DNA from 4 places in the Nocardia sp. CA-145437 genome. Region 2 is predicted to be linked to each of the others. Evidence: riboswitches for the same ligand, from Rfam matches in the RefSeq annotation. Region 2 holds a riboswitch; each other region holds the start of a gene.
The links. Region 2 has a riboswitch for S-adenosylmethionine ahead of ACQPYY_RS01930 (aminotransferase class V-fold PLP-dependent enzyme). Riboswitches for the same ligand answer to the same signal wherever they lie in the genome.
Positions count from the first base shown of each region.

Region 1: it holds a riboswitch for S-adenosylmethionine, as region 2 does, so the genes downstream of both, ACQPYY_RS31845 (ABC transporter substrate-binding protein) here and ACQPYY_RS01930 (aminotransferase class V-fold PLP-dependent enzyme) in region 2, are expected to answer to the same signal.
Region 3: it holds a riboswitch for S-adenosylmethionine, as region 2 does, so the genes downstream of both, ACQPYY_RS32430 (rhodanese-like domain-containing protein) here and ACQPYY_RS01930 (aminotransferase class V-fold PLP-dependent enzyme) in region 2, are expected to answer to the same signal.
Region 4: it holds a riboswitch for S-adenosylmethionine, as region 2 does, so the genes downstream of both, ACQPYY_RS05000 (bifunctional o-acetylhomoserine/o-acetylserine sulfhydrylase) here and ACQPYY_RS01930 (aminotransferase class V-fold PLP-dependent enzyme) in region 2, are expected to answer to the same signal.

Region 1 is NZ_CP191204.1:6,876,049-6,881,239, forward strand. Features, by position in the region: gene ACQPYY_RS31840 (ABC transporter permease) at 1-938, opposite strand, end outside; gene ACQPYY_RS31845 (ABC transporter substrate-binding protein) at 939-2,102, opposite strand; SAM riboswitch class IV at 2,172-2,289, opposite strand; gene ACQPYY_RS31850 (HAD family hydrolase) at 2,443-3,078, opposite strand; gene ACQPYY_RS31855 (GNAT family N-acetyltransferase) at 3,237-4,064, shown strand; gene ACQPYY_RS31860 (MarR family winged helix-turn-helix transcriptional regulator) at 4,230-4,667, opposite strand; gene ACQPYY_RS31865 (SRPBCC family protein) at 4,660-5,085, opposite strand.
Region 2 is NZ_CP191204.1:418,720-423,910, forward strand. Features, by position in the region: gene ACQPYY_RS01910 (SDR family oxidoreductase) at 1-319, opposite strand, end outside; gene ACQPYY_RS01915 (TetR/AcrR family transcriptional regulator) at 459-1,088, shown strand; gene ACQPYY_RS01920 (DUF2752 domain-containing protein) at 1,183-1,647, shown strand; gene ACQPYY_RS01925 (hypothetical protein) at 1,667-1,855, shown strand; gene ACQPYY_RS01930 (aminotransferase class V-fold PLP-dependent enzyme) at 1,870-3,183, opposite strand; SAM riboswitch class IV at 3,240-3,353, opposite strand; gene ACQPYY_RS01935 (heme oxygenase (biliverdin-producing)) at 3,578-4,249, shown strand; gene ACQPYY_RS01940 (LysE family translocator) at 4,483-5,115, shown strand; gene ACQPYY_RS01945 (flavin reductase family protein) at 5,118-5,191, opposite strand, start outside.
Region 3 is NZ_CP191204.1:6,995,167-7,000,357, forward strand. Features, by position in the region: gene ACQPYY_RS32410 (hypothetical protein) at 1-301, shown strand, start outside; gene ACQPYY_RS32415 (hypothetical protein) at 402-710, shown strand; gene ACQPYY_RS32420 (hypothetical protein) at 675-1,121, opposite strand; gene ACQPYY_RS32425 (O-succinylhomoserine sulfhydrylase) at 1,273-2,487, opposite strand; gene ACQPYY_RS32430 (rhodanese-like domain-containing protein) at 2,484-2,906, opposite strand; SAM riboswitch class IV at 2,921-3,036, opposite strand; gene ACQPYY_RS32435 (Rv0361 family membrane protein) at 3,100-3,534, opposite strand; gene ACQPYY_RS32440 (FAD-dependent oxidoreductase) at 3,757-5,148, shown strand.
Region 4 is NZ_CP191204.1:1,146,495-1,151,685, forward strand. Features, by position in the region: gene ACQPYY_RS04980 (tRNA (cytidine(34)-2'-O)-methyltransferase) at 1-399, opposite strand, end outside; gene ACQPYY_RS04985 (DUF3017 domain-containing protein) at 510-755, shown strand; gene ACQPYY_RS04990 (hypothetical protein) at 871-1,032, opposite strand; gene metX (homoserine O-acetyltransferase MetX) at 1,269-2,432, opposite strand; gene ACQPYY_RS05000 (bifunctional o-acetylhomoserine/o-acetylserine sulfhydrylase) at 2,429-3,778, opposite strand; SAM riboswitch class IV at 3,875-3,986, opposite strand; gene ACQPYY_RS05005 (TetR/AcrR family transcriptional regulator) at 4,020-4,757, opposite strand; gene ACQPYY_RS05010 (MFS transporter) at 4,893-5,191, shown strand, end outside.

The sequences.
Region 1 (5,191 bases), 960 kb from region 2:
GCGATCAGCGCATGCCACCAGCGCACCCGCGGTTCCCGGCCGGAGCCGAGGAACGTGCCGGTCATCGGCTCGGATTCGATGGCGGGCGGGCGGGCCAGCAGGCCGCCCGGCCGCAGCACCAGGAAGATCACCAGCAGGCCGAAGGTGATCAGATCCCGATAGCCGTCACCGAACCAGTAGATGCCGAACGCCTCCACCAGGCCGAGCACGAAACCGCCGACGACCGCGCCTGGAATCGAGCCCAGCCCACCGATGGTGGCGGCCACGAACCCGGTCATGCCGACGATGCCGCCGCTGGTCGGTGAGATGTTCGAGTTGTAGAGGCCGACGAAGATGCCCGCCAGGCCACCCAGCCCGGAGGCGATGGCGAAGGCCAGCGACTGCACCCGGCCGACCCCGATGCCCATCTGCGCGGCGGCGTCCGGATCCTGCGCGGTGGCGCGAATGGCCAGGCCGTGGCGGCTGAACCGTAGGAACCCCCACAGCCCCGCCATCACGATGAGAGTGCTGGCGAACATGACCACGTCCGAGGTGCCGAACCGCACCCCGCCCACCTGAAAATTATTGGTGGACAGCACCTGCGGGAACGGCCGGGTGTCCGGACCGAACACCAGGGCGACCACGTTCTCGATGATCAGCCCCACCGCCACCGTCGCCAGCAGCGCGGCGATGGCCGGGGCGCGGCGCAGCGGCCGCACCGCCAGCACATCGATGGCGACGCCGACCAGCGCCGTCACCGCCACCACCACGACCAGCGCCGCCCACCACGGCACCCCGTGCTGGGCGATCAGCCACCAGCCCAGCACCGAACCGAACGCGAAGATCGCGCCGTGCGCGAAGTTGATGACATTGCTGACCCCGAAGATCAGGGTGATGCCCACGGCGATGAGGGCGTACGCATTGCCGTGGACCAAGCCCGCGATGAGCGTGTCGAACATCTACTTCTTGCTTCCGACCGGCACGAATTTGCCGTTCTGCAGCACCAGTTCGATCGGCTTCACACCGCTCGGGCGGCGGGTCTGCTGATCGAAGGCGAAGGTGCCCAGACCGATGCCGTCGAAGTCCTTGACCTCACGCAGGCCCTTCAGCACGCCCTCGCGGGTCGCCCCGCCGGCCTTGGCGGCCTTCACCAGCACGTTGAGGGCGTCGTAGGCGTAGACATTGAAGTCGCCCGGGTCGGTGTTGAACTTGGCCTTGAACTTGGTGACGAAGCTCTGGATCTTCGGGCTCGGATCCGACGGGGTGAACACGCCGTTCACGATGTCGCCCTCGGCCGCGCTGCCCGCCAGATCGATGAACTGCGGCGTGTTCTGGCCACCGAAGAACTGTCCGGTGAACCCGACGTCACGCAGCTGCTTGACCACCAGTGCGCCGTCCGGCCCGTAACCCAGGTGTACGAAGGCGTCCGGGTTGGCGTCGCGGCCCTTGATCAGCACCGGCCGGAAGTCCTGCGAGTCCGGCAGAATCGGCGAGGAATAGGCGATCTCGATGCCCTTCTCCTTGGCGAACTGCTCGAAGAACTTGAAAGCCTGCTTACCCCAGTCGGTTTCGAGATACACCACCGATACCTTCTTGGCCTTGGACTTCACCCATTCGGCATTGCGCTCCTGGAACACGTCCAAGGTGATCGACGGGCTCCACGAATAGTCGCCGCCCTTGGTGAAATCCACCGAGGAGTTGGTGAATCCGTACTGCACCAGTTTGCCGCGGTTGTACACCGGCGAGGCGGCGATGGAGGCGGGCGAGGAGAAGTCGCCCAGCTCGGCGATGATCGACTGGTCGCCGACGAACTTGGTTGCGATCGGCACCGTCTGTTTCGGATCCGACTGCGAATCCTCCCACTTCAGCGCGACCTTCTTGCCGTCGATCCCGCCCGCGGCGTTGATCTCGTCCAGCGCCAGGTCGAACCCCTGCTGCCAGAGCCGGCCGTACTCGGCCGAGCCGCCCGTCTTCGGGCCGGACACTCCGAAATACACTGTGTCCGAACCACTTCCGGGCGCGTCGCGGCCGCCGCAGGCCGTCGCCGATCCCACGACCAGAGCCGCCGCACCGACACCCACCGCGACCCGGAGAACACGCGACCGGGACCAGATCCTGCTCATTGCTACCTCTACATTCGCGCACCGGCACGCGGCCGGGCATGGGGACACGACCGCGACGCGAAGGGCGCGGTCTGGCGCTTGCGATGCCCGGCGGACATCACCTGGTCGTCACCCGGGGCACCCCACCGCCCACGCGAGGGTTGCCGATCAGCGAGCCGGGGCTCGAAAAACGCTGATACTCGTGACCGTGTCCAGAAAGGTAGCCGTGACAACCGGCGGCCGACACCGTTCGAATCACCCTGATGCCAAACGCCACCCGGCCCCACCGCCGGGAATTCCCCTGTAGCCCCCGCGAATTACCCCGGCGGCCGCATCGCCCCGCTGATGCGGCCACCAACCCCTACGTCAGATGCGCGGTCAGCCAGGCCGGGAACTCGGTCAGGTCCCGCAGCACCACGTCCGCGCCGGCCGCCGACAACTCCTCGGCCGCATACGGTCCGGTGGTCACCGCCACCGAGGTCGCGTCCGCCACCTTGGCCGCGCGCACATCACCGAGATGGTCGCCCACATAGATCGAGGCGCCGCGCTGGAGCAGCACCTCCCCCTTCTCCTCCGCCCACGCGCCGCCGACCAGTTCGTCGACCGCCAGCCCCAGATGGTCCAGATGCAGCTGCGCGTGCGGGCCGTTCTTGGCGGTGATCACCAGCACCCGGCCCCCGGCCTCGTGCACCGCCGCCAGCGCGTCCACCACGCCCGGCAGATGGTCCGACGCGTGCACCGCCAGCTCCGGATACATCTCCCGGTACATGGCCACCACGCCCGGCACCTCGTGCTCCGGGAACCATTGCGCCGCCTCGTGCGCCAGCGGCGGACCCAGCCGCGACACCACCAGCTCCGAATCGATAACCACCCCGGTCCTGGCGGCTACCGCGTCCCACACCGCGGCGATCCCCGGCCGCGAATCGATCAGCGTCATATCCAGGTCGAACCCGACCACCAGACCACCGGCGGAACCGCTCGAATCATCAACAGCCACGCTCCGACCCTACGGCCCGCCCGTCCCCGCCCCGCGCCTCGACCGCCACGATGTGACCCCGGCAACCGCCCACCGCGGCGGGCGGCACCGCGAAAATCAGCGGCGCGGCCACCGATCCGCGACCTAGGCTCGACCCCATGCCGAGCGATGAGGGAACGCTGTTCTGCGGGAGCGAGCTGGCCGCCCGCGTCGAGCGGGTGGAGACCGAGCTGATCGCCAAGGGCAGCGCGGCCGCCGCGGCCCGGCTCGAACCGGACACCGGCTTCGTGATCCCCCTCGCGGGCGGGGTCGCGTCCTTCGCCGAGGACGGGTCACCGCTGAACAAGATCGCCGGACTCGGCTTCGCGGGGATTCCCGACGAGGCCGAACTCGACGAGATCGAGCGGCTGTTCGCGGCCCGCGAGACGCCCGTGCAGGCCGAGGTCTCCCAACTCGGCGACCCCGGCATCGGAGAACTGCTCACCGGCCGCGGGTACCGGCTGGTGTCGTTCGAGAACGTGCTCGGCCGCGAACTGGGCGCGCCCCGGACGGCGGACGTCGCGCCGGGCGTCGAGGTGATGCCCAGCGGCGAAGACGAATTCGACATCTGGCTCACCGTGGTCGCGGACGGCTTCGCCCACCCCGACACCCAGGGCGTCGCCTCGCACGAGGAATTCCCCGCCGAGATCATCGCCAACGCCATGCGCGACCTGACCGGCGCGGCGGGTGTCCAGAGGTATCTCGCCCGGCGTGACGGCCGCGTGGCGGGCGGCGCCAGCCTGCGTATGTCCGACGGCATCGCCCAACTCACCGGCGCGGCAACCCATCCCGCGCATCGGCGGCACGGCGTGCAATCGTCGCTGCTGTCGGCCCGCCTCGCCGAGGCAGCCGCCGCCGGCTGCGACATGGCGGTGGTCACCACCCAGCCCGGCTCCAAATCTCAGCAGAACGTCCAGCGCCAAGGCTTCGCGCTGCTCTACACCCGGGCCATCCTGGTCAAGGGCTGACCGCCCGAGTACAGCCGTATCGCTGGCTCGCGCGGATGGCTTCCGCGCGCGGCGAAGGATCGCCGAACTCGTGCTCGAGGTCCTCCAGCACCGCGTCAGCACTCCGCGGTTCTTTGCCCCGCTACCGAGATCTGCCGTGGTGGGCGCCATCCGAGAGCGGCGGCGTCAGTTCGGGAGCCGGTGCGCGGCAATCGGTTTCAGCTGCTCGCGCAGTAGGTCGCCGTTTATGCCGAAGAGCTGCTCGTCGGTGTCGACGGCGATCCGCACGCCCCGGCTCGCCAATTCCCGGCCTTCCGCCGTGAGTTCGATGCGCAGCGCGCGAGCGTCGGCCGGGTCGGCGCACCGCGCCAGCAGGCCACGCTCCTCCAGGCCGCGAATCACCTTGGACGCCATCATCCGATCCGCGCCCGACATGTCGGCCACCTGCTGCTGGGTCGGCAGCTCCCCCGCCCGGCCCAACCACCCGGCCGAGGCCAGCAGATTGAACTGGGTCGGCGTGAGTCCGAGCGGACGCAGATTGCGTTCCAGCGTCGCCCGCCACTCCAGGGCGGCGTGGTGCAGCCAGAAGCCCGGACTCATGAGCGGTCCCCGTGGTTCAGCCACGCCGTCGTGCCTCCTGTTCCAATGCGACGAAGGTCAGCGGCATGTCCGCGCGCATGCCCTTCTCCCAGACGAGCTTGAACAGCGGGCCCATCGGCCCGTGCACCTCGACGTGCTCGGCCACCCGCACGCGGCCGTCGCCGAGCGGGACGTAGGTGCGGTGACCGCGCAGCTTCCCGAACGGGATGCCCGCCTCACTGGTCCACGAATGTCCCGGCTCCACGGCCACGATAGTGAACGGCCCGGCCGGCGCGCCCTTCGGCTTCACCCACCCTGTGGTCCCGGCCGCGAACTCACCGTCGATCCGGGACTTCTCCTCGTGCGGGTCCCATTCCGACCAGCGGTCGACATCGGTGGCGACCGCCCAGATGCGGTCCAGGTCGCCGGTGATCACGGCCTCTTCGGTGAACGAGTACATCATCGTCGTCTCCAATCGGGAAAATATGTTGTTGCGACAACAGTAAACGTAGTCGCGACAACAATCAAGCCCTTCCGTCGACCTCCGATCGATGGAAGGGCCCGATGAC
Region 2 (5,191 bases):
TGCTGGTGAGGAAGGTGTTGGGCATGGTGCCGCCGACATTGTTGACCACGATGTCGATGCCGCCCAGCTCGGCGGCGGCGGTCTCGGCCAGCGCGGTGACGGCCGAGAGGTCCGACAGGTCCGCGGGGACGGTGACGCAACGGCGGCCCAGCGCGCGGATCTGGCCGGCGACCTCGTCGAGCTGGGCGGCGGTGCGGGCCGAGATGGCCACGTCCGCACCGGCTTCGGCGAGTGCGAGGGCGGTGGCGGCGCCGATGCCGCGGCCCGCGCCGGTCACGACGGCGACGCGGCCGTCCAGTCGGAAGGTGTCCAGGATCATCGCTCAATCAGTCCTTCGAGGGTGGCGACAGTCACTCGACACTTTTAAGCATTAGTTCTTAACCGTCAAGGAGAAGTTCTTTATCCCCAGGTGAACGGCTACAGTGCAGACTGTGGACAAGGAGGGTGGCGGTACTCGAATGGCAGTCACGGGGGCGCGCGAGCGCATCATCCTGGCGGCGGAACAGCTGATCGCCGAGCGCGGGCCGGCGGTGCCGCTGCGCGATATCGCCGCGGTCGCCGAACAGCGCAACAATTCCGCGGTCCAGTACCACTTCGGGTCCCGCGACGGGCTCATCGAGGCGGTGGTCGAACACCGGCTCGCCACCCTGGAGATCCGGCGCCTCGAATTGCTGGCCGAGCAGGCCGGGACCGGCGTGACCAGCGTCCACGACCTGCTCGAAGCACTGGTCATCCCCATGCTCGAACTGGGGGACCGGCACGGGATCCACCATTACGCCCGCTTCCTGGAACAGATCCACACCCATCGAGCCGTCACCGACGCCGCGAATCTGGCCTCCGCCCAGCGCACCTCGGTGCGCGTGATCATGCAGCAGCTCGATCGGGAACTCGCCGACCTGCCGAAACGGTTGCGGCTGCGGCGGTTGCGCGCGTTGCCGACCGTACTGTTCGCGCTACTGGCCGATCACGAACGCGCGGTCGAGGCGGGCAAGGTCGCCGCGGGGGATGTGGATGCCTGGGGAGAAATCGTGGACATGCTCGCGGGCGTGCTCACCGCCCCGGTCGTGGAACGCGCCCCGATCCGCTGAGGCCGCAACACAATCGGGTGTGAACCAGTGCCACCGGGTGCGAAGTTCGGCGCGACCTGGCAGGTGGGCGGTGGCCCGGCTACCGTTGATTCTCGTGGACACCACGGCAGCAGTACCGACGGCGGGAGCCGAACCAGGGCCTACGCGCCCGCGACGGCTCGGCGTCGGACTCCCGCTGCTGAGCGGCGCGGCCGTCGCCGGCGGCCTGGCGCTGCTGCACTTCCGGGACCCGCACGTGCAGGGGGCCTACGGGTTCTGCCCGTTCTACGAACTGACCGGGTACTGGTGTCCCGGGTGCGGCGGCCTGCGCGGCCTGCACAATCTGACCGATGGCCGGTTCCTCGACGCCATCCACAGCAATGTGCTGCTGCTGCCGCTGACGCTCGGCTTCCTCGCCTGGTGGGGCACCTGGCTGGTGCGCGCCTGGCGGGGCCGGGCGACGCCGCCGCGACTACCGCGGATCCTGCCCAGGTCGGCGCTGTGGATCGCGGTGGCCTTCCTCGTCGTGTTCACGGTCGTCCGGAACACGCCATGGGGTACCTGGATCGCGCCCGTCTGAGGCGGAGGATGCTCTTGATATGAGCGAATCGCTGAAGGAACGGGTGCGGAACAAGCTGATCCGCCAGCTCGACGAGGACGGACCGCCCGATCCGGAGCGGCAGGACACCCGGCAGGTATCGGTCCAGAACGATCTGGACCGGCTCGAAGCCGTCAGCGAGGACGACCCGTTCGTCGAGGAGCTCGCGGCTCGCTACATGGTGCCCTGACCCGCTCCCGCGATTCAGAATCCGCAGGGCGCTCCGCCGTCCGCCGAACCGCTGAAGGGCCGGGTTTCCGGGACCGGGTTCCAGTGGCCGTCGGTGCGGGCGTAATCCCAGCTCGGACCATGCTCGACCAGGGTGGCGATCGCGTCGATGAGGCGGTCCACGTCGGCGGCGGTGGTGCCGAGTCCGATGCTGGCGCGCAGCGCGGCGTCCACCCCGAGCCGCGACAGCAGCGGGTGCGCGCAGAACCGTCCGTCGCGCACCCCGATCCCGTGCTCGGCGGAGAGATACGCGGCCACCTGGCCGGGCTCGAATCCGTCGACCGTGAAGGCGACGATGCCGACGGCGTCGGTGCTGTCGCGCCACACCCGCAGGAAGTTCACGCCCGGAACGGTTTTCAGCCCGTAGCGCAGCCGGTGGGTGAGGTACTGCTCGTGCTCGACGACGGTGGTCTCGTCCAGCTCGGCGAGCGCGTCGCAGGCGGCGGCCAGGGCGGCCACCCCGAGCACGTTCGGGGAACCGGCCTCGTGGCGCTGCGGCGCGGGCGCCCACTCCACGCGGTCGGCGGCGACCGAACGCACCGCGCCGCCGCCAGCCAGGTATGGCTCCGCGGCGTCGAGCCAGTCCCGGCGGCCGACCAGGACGCCCGCGCCGAACGGCGCGTACGCCTTGTGCCCGGAGAAGGCCAGGTAGTCGATGCCGGTGGTGCGCAGGTCGATCCGTCGGTGCGGGGCCAGCTGGGCGGCGTCGACCAGGATTCGGGTGCCGCACTGGTGCGCGATCCAGGCCAGCCGTTCCAGCGGCAGCAGTTCGCCGGTCACATTGGAGGCGCCGGTAACCGCCAGCAGCGCAGCGGGTTTCGAGCACAGTTCCGCGACCAGCCGCTGAATGGTCTCCTCGATGGTGTCGGCGACCGGCACCACGCGGCGGCCGTGCCGGGTCCAGGGCAGGAAGTTGGCGTGGTGTTCGACATCCAGCACCACGGTGTCACCGGGCACGCACGCGGCCAGCAGATTCAGCGAGTCGGTGGTGTTGCGGGTGAACACCACGACCTGGTCGTCGGCGGCGTTGAGGAAGCGGGCGACCGAGCCGCGGGCCGACTCGTAGCAGTCGGTGGAGACGCGGGAGGCGTACCCGGCGCCGCGGTGCACGCTGGCGTAGAACGGCAGCAGATCGGCGACCCGGTCGGTGACCTGCCGCAACGCGGGGGCGCTGGCGGCGTAGTCGAAGTTGGCGTAGCCGGTGGTCCCGCCCTGGACCAGCGGAACCCGGAGGTCACAGCCGGACACGGTGGCGAGGGGAGCACAGGTCTGGTCGGCGAAAGCGGTCATCACAAATCCCATCGGATTCAGGGGACCACGCGATCGGAAGACAGGAATCGATCGTGAGTCCGCGCTTGCCGTGCCCGGTCGGGCGACGGCCCGGTCGTCACCCGGAGCACCCCGCCGCGGTGGAGGGTTGCCGACCAGCTAGCCGGGGCTTAGCGCTGGTACTCATGACCTGATTGCAGAGACTGGCAGACGCTTCGCGGGCTTGTCAACCCCCGGCGGCGGTGGTGACGCGGTGTGACCAACGGCACCGGCAGGGCGGAAAAATCATCCGAAAGTTGGAGTGGGTGAGCCGCAAAGTTCGAATCGCGCGATCGTTGCTGGGGCGTAGGGTCGATGAGGAAGTTAGGGTAGCCAAAGTGTGGTGCCCCCGGAGTTGACCACGAGGAGCCCGACCATGTTGGACACGGACACCGCCGCCCCGTTCTCGACGCTCATTCGCACCGCGACCGAGCAGCAGCACAACGAGGCCGAGCACTCCACGTTCATGCGTGACATGCTCACCGGTCAGCTCGGCGTCGACGCCTTCCTTCGCTACACCGGGCAGCTCTGGTTCGTCTACGAGGCTCTCGAAAAGCACTCCACCACACTGGCTTCCGACTCCGTCGCGGGCCCGTTCGTGAAGCCGGAACTGGCGCGCCTGGCCGCGCTCGAGACCGATCTGGCCCACCTCGGCGGCGCGAACTGGCGCGACGAGCTGCAGCCGCTGCCCTCGACCGCTGCCTACGCCGCCCGCATCGAGGAGTGCGCGCAGGAGTGGCCGGCCGGCTACGTCGTCCACCACTACACCCGCTACCTGGGCGATCTCTCCGGCGGCCAGGTCATCCGCGGCACCGCCGAGAAGCTGTGGGACCTGCCCAAGAAGGGCGACGGCGTGCGCTTCTACGTCTTCGACGAGATCACCAATCCGGCCGCGTTCAAGCGCGAGTACCGCGAGGCCCTGGACCAGCTTCCCCTCGAAGGTCCCGAGGTCGATCGCGTGCTCGACGAGGCGCGACTGGCGTTCACGATGAACACCGACCTGTTCCGTGAACTCGGTGCGGAGTACTCCACCTCTCCGCGTATGTAGCGGGCGGCCGAGAGCCGTCGGAGTTGGCAGCCGTGCCAGCGGTTCGGCCTCGGGACAACGGTGGACGCACCCGGTGAGTTACCCGCATCGCACGAGATCAGTTGGTTGCGTCGGGTTACCCGGGGTGTGGCCCGAGCGGCCACTGACATGCTCGTCGGGGGCATGTCAGCGGTGGCGGACTTCATGGTTATCGGGCTTGCGTCCCGGCGCTGTCCTGGGTTGCCATGGAGGGCATGAGTCTTCCGCTGCTGTTGAGTTTCGCGGGGTTGTGCGTGCTGCTGGCGCTCACGCCGGGCCCCGATACCTTTCTGGTGCTGCGATTCTCGATGGCCGGACCGCGACCCGGGATCGCGGCGGCGGTGGGCTCGGCGTTCGGCGGGATCGTCTGGGCGACGGTGGTGGCGGCCGGGGTGGCGGCGCTGCTGGAACAGTCGGCCACCGCGTATCGCACGCTGAAGGTGATCGGCGGAATCTACCTGCTGTACCTGGGGATTCGGGCGCTGGTCGAGCAACGGCGGGCGCGGAACGCGGAGGCCGAGCCCCAGGCCGCGGTGACGCAGGGCATGCCCGCGTCGATGCGCTCGGCGTTCGCTGCCGGATTGCTGTCCTGTGTTTTCAACCCGAAGGTGGGGTTGTTCTACCTCGCGGTGCTGCCGCAGTTCCTGAACGAGGTCACTTTCCTGAACACGCTCACCCTCGGCGCCATCGAATCCAGCATCGCGGCGATCGAGATGATCCTGCTCGCGGTGGCCGCCGCCCGCGCGGTCACGCTGTTGCGGCGGCCGCGGATCCGGGCCCGGCTGGAACAGGCGAGCGCGGCGATCCTGGCGGCGCTGGGCATCGGCACCGCGGCCTCGGCGGCCTGAGGTCAGTCGGCGATCTCGGCGCGGTGATAGGCGCCGTTGTAGTACACCAGCGGGCCGGCCGCGGGCGAGCTCTCGG
Region 3 (5,191 bases), 840 kb from region 2:
GTTCCATATAGGCCTGTACCTCGCCACGCCCGCCGCGATCGGGCTTCTCGGCAGCACGTTCGCTGTCGCCGACAAGCCCGCGTTCCAGGCCGGCCTTGCAGCGATGATGGTCATCTACCTCGGCGCAGGACTGCACGCGTCGCGATTCATGGGCCGGTTCATCAACGTCGCCTGGGACCAGAACGTGATGGCGACCTTCGCTGATAAGGCTTTCACTTTTCAACGGCGAGTCATGCACCATTGGACCTACTGGCTGGGACTGATCATCGGACTGGCGGGGTTGCTGATCGCGAAGCTCTGACGCGCGCCGGACCGGTGGACGGATCCGCTCATCACGTCTTCCGGACATCTCGCACCGATCAGGCCCGATCGTGTCGGGCACCCGAGTCATACTGCCGCTCATGGGGTATGGAGCGGCACGGCATTCTCCGCGGCGAATAACAGGCAGGGGCTACCGTCGCCGCCCGACCAGGCCGGGGCGCTACACGTCGCTGTACGTCCACGGCTACCGCAGTGCCTCACCCATCCCGATGCTGTGGGCCTTCGCGGTGATCGCCGGCGGTGTGGTCCTGCTCCTGGTCGTGCTGACCCTCACCCACATGGGAACCACCCCCACTCCGACGGATACGACCGTGGTCCCCTCGACCGTCGTACCCGCGCCGCCGACCGTCACGTCACCGCCGTGCTTCCCGTTCCAGATGACCTGCTGAGGCGTGCAGAGGTCGCCGCTGGCGGCCATGCCCTGCTGGTATATCACCGAGCGCGTGGGTTCCGAGGCCGCCGGGATGGGTTCGCGCGCCCGATCCGCCGCGCAGTGGCTGCCTTCTACCAGCAGATACGGCGAGATCCGTAGTCAGCTGGCCGACAACGTGACCGTTGACCGTCAGATCACCGGTCACCACGATCAACGCGACATCGCTGTCGCCGTCGGCGTCCACACCGCGCAGCTCGGCGACGGCGGACAGGAAATCCCCGTCGAGGGTGAGGTCACCGTCGAAGAACAGCACCGTGGGATCGTCGGGCTCGTCTCCCGCTCCCTCGAACTCGGCGGACAGCACGCCGCCCAGGCGGGCGTCCACGTCGGCGTAGGACAAGAGGTCGGGCATGGAAAAGGTCGACATGCGGGAGAGCATATGTTCGTAGCTCGCTCGACGAGCCGCCGTCACGGGGGCGTTTGAGCCGGGCCCGCGCGGCAGCGGCGACGCCCCCGGAGTGGTCATCGAAAAAGGCCGGAACCCAGCGGGTTCCGGCCCTTGTCGGAGAGTCTTCGGATCAGCTCAGTGCGTGATCCAGATCGTTGAGGAGATCCTCCGCGTCCTCCAGGCCGATGGAGATGCGCAGCACGCCATCGGTAATGCCCACGGCCGCACGGCCTTCCGGCCCCATCGCGCGGTGGGTGGTGGTGGCCGGGTGGGTGATCAGCGTCTTCGCGTCACCGAGGTTGTTGGAGATGTCGATGATCCGGAGCCGGTTCAGCACCTCGAACGCGCGCTTCTTGGCCTCGTTGTCGCCGGCCTTCAGCTCGAAGGTGATCACCGTGCCGCCGCCCGACATCTGGCGCTTGGCCAGCTCGTACTGCGGATGCGAGGACAGGAACGGGTACTTCACCCACGCCACCGCCGGATGCGATTCCAGGAACCGGGCGATCTTCAACGCCGAGTCCACCGACTGGCGCAGGCGCAGCGGCATCGTCTCCAGGCCCTTGAGCAGGGTCCAGGCATTGAAGGGGCTCAGCGCCGGACCGGTGTGGCGCATCAGGTTCTTCACCGGGCCGTCGATGTAGTCCTGCGGTCCCAGGATCGCGCCGCCGAGCACCCGGCCCTGGCCGTCGATGTGCTTGGTGCCCGAGTAGACGGTGATATCCGCGCCCAGATCGAAGCCGCGCTGCAGCAGCGGGGTGGCGAAGACGTTGTCCAGCACCACCTTCGCGCCCGCCGCGTGCGCCAGATCCGAGACCGCGCGCACATCGGTGAGGGTCTGCATCGGGTTCGAGGGCGTCTCGAAGAAGACGGCCTGGGTGGGAATGGACAGCGCCTGCTCCCACTGGTTCAGGTCCTCGCCGTCGACGAACACCGTCTCCACGCCCCAGCGCGGCAGGATCTCGTTGGCCACCACGAAGCAGGAACCGAACAGGCTGCGCGCCGCGACCAGCCGGTCACCGGCCGACAGCAGCGCGCCCAGCGCGGTGAACACCGCCGACATGCCCGACGCGGTCGCGAAACAGGCCTCCGCGCCGTCGATCAGGCGCAGCCGCTCCTCGAACATGGCGACCGTCGGGTTGCCGTAGCGCGAGTACACGAAGTGCTCGATATCGCCGGTGAAGGAGGCCTCGGCCGCCTCGGCGCTCTCGTAGACGAAACCCGAATTGAGGAACAGCGCCTCGGAGGTCTCGTCGAAGCCGGAACGCCGGGTGCCGCCGCGCACCGCCTGGGTGGCGGGGCCGACGCCCTCGGGGAGCGGTTTCTCGAAGGAGCCGCCGGTGATCATGACTGCCTCCACGGAAGTCCGTCGGCGCGCCAGCCGGTGCTGCCGCGGTGGCCCTGGCCGTCGAGCGCACCCTCGAAGCCGTCGACCACATTGAACGAGGGGGTGATGCCGAGCGTGGTGGCGGCGGTCGCCGCGCCGATCGAACGCTGGCCGGAGCGGCAGATGAAGATGACAGGCGCGTCCGAGTCCGAGGTCCGGTCGGCCAGCGACTGCTTCAGCAGGTCGGCGAACCGGGCATTGGGGGTACCGGTGACGTCGACCCACTCGATCAGCGCGGTCGGACGGCCGATGCCGCTGGTGTCGGGCACGCCGACGAACCGCCACTCGGCCTCGGTGCGCACGTCCACCAGGACCGCATCGGGGTTGTCGCGCAACAACTCCCACGCCTGCTTCGGCGTGATGTCACCTGCGTAGCTCACTTGTACCTCCTGAGAATCCGCACTTGCCGCACCGCTGTCCGATGCGAGGCCAGGTCGTCACCCGGAGCACCCCACCGCGGAGGAGGGTTGCCGACCAGCCAGCCGGGGCTTGGCGCTGGTACTCATGACCTGGGATTGAGATTGCCGAAGAACCGTCCCCACTGTCAAACCCCGGCGGAGCATTCGGCCGTTGTCACGAATTACAGACCAACCAGCGGGAATTCTCTTTGGCGAAGTGCCACGTCGACGTCGACGGCGCCCCGGCGACGGTGAACGTGACCTGCGCGGTGGCCTGGTCGCCCGTGACGGACGCGTCGGTCAGCTTGTCGAAGGCGATCGAGCCGCCGGTCGCGGTGGCCGCCTTCAGCGGCGAGGCGTTCTCGTCGAATCCCTTGCAGGACAGCACCGGGTCGTACTTCCCGGTGTCGTTGCGGGCCATCACGAACTTGGTCGCCGCCAGCGAGAGCCGATCGGAATCTGTGACATTCTTCTCAACCGGCGACACGACCGACGCGACCACGATTCCCAGGATCACCGCCGCGATGATTCCCGCCGCCACCAGGAACGGCCACATGCTGCGGGTCTCGTTCTGGTCGATCCGGATCGGGGTCTCCTCGGCGTCGCTCATGGGTAGATCATGCCTGGTCCCCTTGTGCGGGCCGCCGCGTGCCATCGATAGAATCAGCAGAATTTCCCGCCCCAGCGCGGGAATAGCAAGACTACGCAGCAACGCTGCAGCGTCGGGGGCCAACGGAGGCCGCCGAGGTCAGAGCGTCAACTTAGCCTAAGCTAAGAACGACGGCTGAGTTTTGACGGCAAGTTAGTTTCGACCCAAAGGGTGCGCGGAAGAATGACCGAACAGAGTGCAGGGACCCGCCCGCTACGCATTGCGATCGTGGGCGCCGGACCGGCCGGCATCTACGCCGCCGACGCGTTGATGAAGTCCGACGCGGACGTGAGCATCGATCTCTACGAGCGCATGCCCGCGCCCTTCGGCCTGATCCGCTACGGCGTCGCGCCGGACCACCCGCGCATCAAGGGCATCATCACCGCGCTGCACAAGGTGCTCGACAAGCCGCAGGTCCGCCTGCTCGGCAATATCGACTACGGCGTCGACATCACCCTCGAGGACCTGCAGCAGTTCTACGACGCGGTCATCTTCTCCACCGGCGCCAACGCCGACCGCGCGCTGGGCGTGCCGGGCATCGACCTGGACGGCTCCTACGGCGCCGCGGACTTCGTGTCCTGGTACGACGGCCACCCCGACGTCGCCCGCACCTGGCCGCTGGAGGCGGAGAAGGTCGCCGTCCTCGGCGTCGGCAACGTCGCCCTCGACGTGGCGCGCGTGCTCGCCAAGACCGGCGACGAGCTGCTGCCGACCGAGATCCCGCCGAACGTCTACGAGGGCCTCAAGGCCAACAAGGCGCTCGAGGTGCACGTGTTCGGCCGCCGCGGTCCCGCGCAGGCCAAGTTCACCCCGCTCGAGCTGCGCGAGCTCGACCACTCGCCGACCATCGAGGTCATCGTCGACCCCGAGGACATCGACTACGACGAGGGCTCCGAGGCCGCGCGCCGCCACTCCAAGCAGGTCGACATGATCTGCAACACCCTCGAGCAGTGGGCCATCCGCGACGTCGGCAACCGCCCGCACAAGCTGTTCCTGCACTTCTTCGAGAACCCCTCGGAGATCCTGGGCGAGGACGGCAAGGTCGTGGGCCTGCGCACCGAGCGCACCCAGCTCGACGGCACCGGAAACTGCAAGGGCACCGGCGAATTCAAGGACTGGGACATCCAGGCCGTGTACCGCGCGGTGGGCTACCTGTCGCAGAACATCCCGGCCCTGCCCTTCGACGACCAGGCCGGCACCGTGCCCAACGAGGCCGGTCGCGTGATCATCGACGAGGACGCCGACGGCGCGGCTCGCTACATGCCCGCTACCTACGTCACCGGCTGGATCAAGCGCGGCCCGGTCGGCCTCATCGGCCACACCAAGGGCGACGCCAACGAGACCATCGCCTGCCTGCTCGACGACGCCGCCAACTTCGCCCCGGCCGCCAAGCCGGAGCTCGAGGCCGTCACCGAGTTCCTCGAGGGCAAGGGCATCCCGTTCACCACCTGGGCCGGCTGGTACCGCCTGGACGCGCACGAGCGCGCCCTCGGCGAGCCGCAGGGCCGCGAGCGGGTCAAGGTCGTCGAGCGCGACGAGATGCTGGCCGCCTCCGAGCCCGACAAGGCCTCCTGAGCGGTACTCGACCCGACGTCCTGACCAGCGTGAATCCGCCTGC
Region 4 (5,191 bases), 730 kb from region 2:
GAGGTTCATGGAACGGCGGCCGGGCAGCATGGGGATGCGGAGCTGGTCGGTGACGCGCGGATCGGCGAGCACCTCCTCGGGGAGGCCGGTGGGTTCGGGGCCGAAGAGCAGGACATCGCCGTCGCGGTAGGTGATCTCGGTGTTGCGGGTGGTCGCGGCGGCGGTGAAGGCGAAGACCCGTTCGGGGGCGATGACCTCCCAGGCGGCGGCGAGACTCTCGTGCACGGTGACGATGGCCAGGTCGTGGTAGTCCAACCCGGCCCGGCGTAGCTTCGGCTCGGATAGGTCGAAGCCGAGCGGTTCGATCAGGTGCAGTGCGCAGCCGGTGCCGGCGGCCAGTCGAATGGCGTTGCCGGTATTGGGCGGGATGCGGGGTTCGAAGAACACGAGATGGAACACGGGATCCAGCATTGCAGAGCGGCGGTTAAGCTCGTGCGGTGAGTCCAGCCCATGCCGCACCCCAGAGTCGCAGCAGTCGTGCGGGGGAGTTCGCCCGCGAGAATCTGCCCATGCTGCTGGTGGGCGCGGTGCTGGTGGTGGCCGTGGTCTTCCTGGCCTGGGATCGCTGGCGGCGCGGAACGTTCTTCTTCGGCGGCGCGACGCTGCTCGCCGCGGCGCTGCGGCTGGCACTGCCCACTGATCGGGTGGGTCTGCTCGCGGTGCGCAGCAAGGGTTTCGATGTCGTCTGGCTGACGGTGCTGGGTGTCGCGATCATCGTGCTGGCGGCGACCATCAGCAGTCTCGGCGTCACGTAGCCGGAGCCGTGGGGCCTCGCGGGTCGCGGGGCCGGGGCCGCGACCGGAGTCGCGGCGCTGGAAAGATGAGCGAGTTGTTCTGCCGCCGGGGTGAACCGGCGGCGCTGGGGGATAGCTAGACCGAGGTTATGCGGCGGCCGAGTTCGCGCCGCAGCACTTCCTGGTCCGGGAGTCTGTGCAGGACACGGAGTATGGCCGGGCGGAGTTCACGCTGCTCGTCCTCGGAGAGCAGATCGACGAGATCGCGGAGATCCATGTCATCGAATGCGGCGGTCATGGCGAATACATTACGGCTGATATGCCCGCTGCACACGTATTCCGGAACACCGGTTACGGAGGCGTCATGCGCGCGAAACCGAAAGCGCTTCAGGACAATTCACTGGAAACAGGCACGATACGTCGCGTAACGCGCCGTCGGCTGTGGCAGCGGCCGGGCAGCGGACATACGGCATTCGGGCAGCGGCGACACCGGCACAGTGGCAGCGGTGGCGCCGCCGTTCGGGCAGCGCTGGTTCAGTGACCCGACACGCGCTGGGCGCGGGCCAGTTCCATGGTCTCCAGCATGAGTTTGCCGACCGCCTCGGTCTCGGTCAGGAACCCGTCGTGCCCGTCCTTGGAGTGGATGACCTCGAGCCCCTTGGAACCGGGCAGCAGATCGGCCAGCTCCTGCTGGGTGCGCAGCGGGTAGAGCCGGTCCGAGTCCACCCCGCCGATCACGCACGGCACCGGCGTCGAGGCCAGCGCCGCCGCGACGCCGCCGCGGCCGCGACCCACGTCGTAGCGGTTCATGGCCTCGGTGAGCAGCACGTAGGTGGCCGGATCGAAACGCGCGATCAGCTTGTCCGCCTGGTACTCCAGGTAGCTCTGCACCGCGTAGCGGCCGCCCGCGCGCGGATCCTCGTCGCCCTGGCCGTGGTTCTCGAAACGATGGTCGAGCTCGCCCTCGGTGCGGTAGGTCAGGTGCGCGATGCGGCGGGCGATGCCCATGCCGGTCATGGGCGCGCGCCCGGTGCCGTGGTAGTCGCCGCCCTGCCAGTCCGGATCGGCCTTGATGGCGGCGATCTGGGTGGTCTGGGTGCCGATCTGGTCGGCGGTGGCGCGCGCGCCGACCGCCAGCACCAGGGCCGCGCCGACCCGTTCGGGCCGGCCGATCATCCACTCCAGCACCCGCATCCCGCCCATGGAGCCGCCGATCACGGCGGCCAGGCGGTCGATGCCGAGCAGGTCGAACAGCTTGGCCTCGGCGGTCACCTGGTCGCGGATGGACAGCGCGGGGAACCGTGTGCCCCACGGCTTCCCGTCCGGGGCCAGCGAGGACGGGCCGGTGCTGCCCTTGCAGCCGCCGAGCACGTTGGTGGCGATGACGCACCATTCGCGGGTGTCCACGGGCGCGCCGGGGCCGACGATGCCGTCCCACCAGCCGGCCTGGTTGTGGTGCACGTCGGCGGGGCCGACCACGTGCGAGTCGCCGGTCAGCGCGTGCTCCACGAGCACCACGTTGTCCGCGTTCGCCGATAGTTCGCCCCACCGCTGGACGGCCAGCGTGGCGTCGGGGATCACGGCCCCGCCCTCGAGTTCCACGTCGCCGATGGCGATGCTCCCGAGCGTCCCGTCGGGCGGCGGCAGCAACAGCTCCGCCGCGTGCCGGGACGTTCGCGATTCGATGTTCACGGTCAACTTGCCGCCGCCGTCAGTCCGGCGCGCAGATCCGCCAGGATGTCGCCGATGCCCTCGATGCCCACGGCCAACCGCACCAGACCAGGCGTGACACCGGAAGCCAGCTGCTCGGCGGGGGTCAGCTGGGAATGCGTGGTGGATGCCGGGTGGATGACGAGCGAGCGCACATCCCCGATGTTAGCGACATGGCTATGGAGCACCAGCGCCTCCACGAACTTCTTGCCCGCGTCGACGCCGCCGGCCAGCTCGAAGGACACGATGGCGCCCACGCCCTTCGGTGCCAGCTGTTTGCCCCGCTCGAACCAGGGCGAGGCGGGAAGTCCGGCGTAGTAGACCTTCTCGACGCCGGGCTGCCCGGCGAGGAACTCGGCCACCGCCTGCGCGTTGGCCACATGCCGCTCGATGCGCAGGCTCAGCGTCTCGAGGCCCTGCGCGATGAGGAACGCGTTGAACGGCGACACCGCCGCGCCCAGGTCGCGCAGCAGCTGCACGCGGGCCTTGAGCGCGAAGGCCGGAGCGCCGAGGTCGGCGAAGACCGCGCCGTGGTAGCTCGGGTCGGGGGTGGTGAAGCCGGGGAAGCGGGATTCGCCCGCCTCGTTCTTCACCGTCCAGTCGAAGGAGCCGCCGTCGACGATCACGCCCGCGACCGCGGAACCGTGCCCGCCCAGGTACTTGGTGGCCGAGTGCACCACGATGTCCGCGCCCAGCCGCAGCGGCTGGATCAGGTACGGGGTGGCGACGGTGTTGTCCACGATGAGCGGCACCCCGGCGGCGTGCGCGACCTCGGCGATGCCCGGAATGTCGAGGACCGAGCTGCTCGGGTTGGCGACGGTCTCGCCGTAGAACGCCTTGGTGTTGGGGCGCACCGCCGCGCGCCACTGCTCGAGGTCGTCCGGGTCCTCGACGAAGCTGACCTGGATGCCCAGCTTGGGCAGCGAGTAGTGCAGCAGGTTGTAGGTGCCGCCGTACAGGTGCGGGCTGGCCACGATGTGGTCCCCGGCCTCGGCGAGATTCAGGATCGCGTAGGTCTCCGCGGCCTGCCCGGAGGCCAGCAGCAGTGCGGCCACACCGCCCTCGAGGGCGGCGATGCGCTGTTCCACCGCGTCCTGGGTGGGGTTCATGATGCGGGTGTAGATATTGCCCGGCTCGGCGAGTCCGAACAGCGCGGCGGCGTGGTCGGTGTCGCGGAACGCGTAGGACGTGGTCTGGTAGATGGGCAGGGCGCGGGCTCCGGTGGCGGAATCGGGAGCCTGGCCGGCGTGAATCTGCTTGGTCTCGAAGGACCAGTTGGCCGGATCCAGGGTGCCGTCAGCGGGGACGGCCGCGGGCGCGGTCGAGTCACTCATGTGTTCTGCTCCAAAAACAAGGTCGCCGAATGGCGGAAGTTTGACGTTATCGAGAAGCGAATGGGCTTCGACAACAACACATTTCGGTAGACCTCCTAGTTGCGCTTGCGTTCGGCCCTCGAACGCCCGGTCTGCACCCGGAGCACCCCACCGCAGCTGGAGGGTTGCCGATCAGCAAGCCGGGGCCTTAACGCTGATGCTCTTGACCTAATGCGGGATTCTAGCGGCCGTCCGGCCCGATCTACGCAGTGGGGTTTGTCGCATTTTCGGTGGTATTTCCCCCGTTTACGGGGGGAAATACCGTTGTCGCACCGCAACAGGCCCGCCGGAATTCGCCGAATGCCGCCTGGACGCTGTCGGCGAGCATGCGGGCGGTGGTGACGGTGGTGCAGTCCGGGAGCTCGTCGCTGTCGTCGAACTCGCATTCCATGCCGACCCGCACGATGCCGTGCCAGGTGGTGGCGATGAGCCGCACGGTGAGGTGGTCCTCGGGCAGGCGCAGGCGTTCGGCGAGCACCTCGGACACGGCCCGGGTCTTGGTGTCGGCCGATTCCATGCTGAGCGCGCGGACGGCGACGCTGTCGCGGGTGATGCGCTGCATCTGCTGGAACCAGCGGAAGGGCACGGGCGTGTCGGAGTCGATGATCTGGTCCACGACCGCCAGGAACGCGCCGAGCAGCGCCTCCATCTCGTCGCCGGTGACGGGCTGGGCGCGCAGCTGATCGGCGAGGGCCTGTCCCCAGCCTTCGATGGGGGCGATGACGATCGCCTCCTTGCTCTCGAAGTACCGGTTCACGGTGCGCGGGGAGACGTCGGCGGCGTCGGCGATCTGCTCGACGGTGGTGGCGTCGAAGCCCTGTTCGTCGCACAACCGCAGGGCGACGTCGATGATCCGGGTCCGGGTCTGCTGCTTCTTGCGCTCACGCAGGCCGGGGCGGTGACGCGAGATCACACCGATGTGACTTGACAACTCCGACATCCCTCCATCGTAGGTCCTTGATGTGTTTTCCTGTCCCAGTATGACAACTGTCGCGCTGCGACATTTTTCCCTTGACGCCAATTGTCGGTTGGGGTCACTATGGTGAAGCTGCCTTCGAATCCAGAGGAGAGGCTCATGACCGTAGCGACGGACGCTCTCGGTACAGACGAAAAAGCAAGTCCCGCACAAGATTCCAGGCGTTGGTGGGCGCTGGGCGTGATCGCCATGGCGCAGCTGATGGTGGTCCTGGACGCCACGATCGTCACCATCGCCATGCCGTTCGCGCAGCAGGATCTGCACATCAGCGACGGTGACAAGCAGTGGATCTTCACCGCGTACACCCTGATCTTCGGCGGTCTGCTGCTGCTCGGCGGCCGCCTCGCCGACTACCTGGGCCGCCGCCGGATCCTCATGGTCGGCCTGATCGGCTTCGC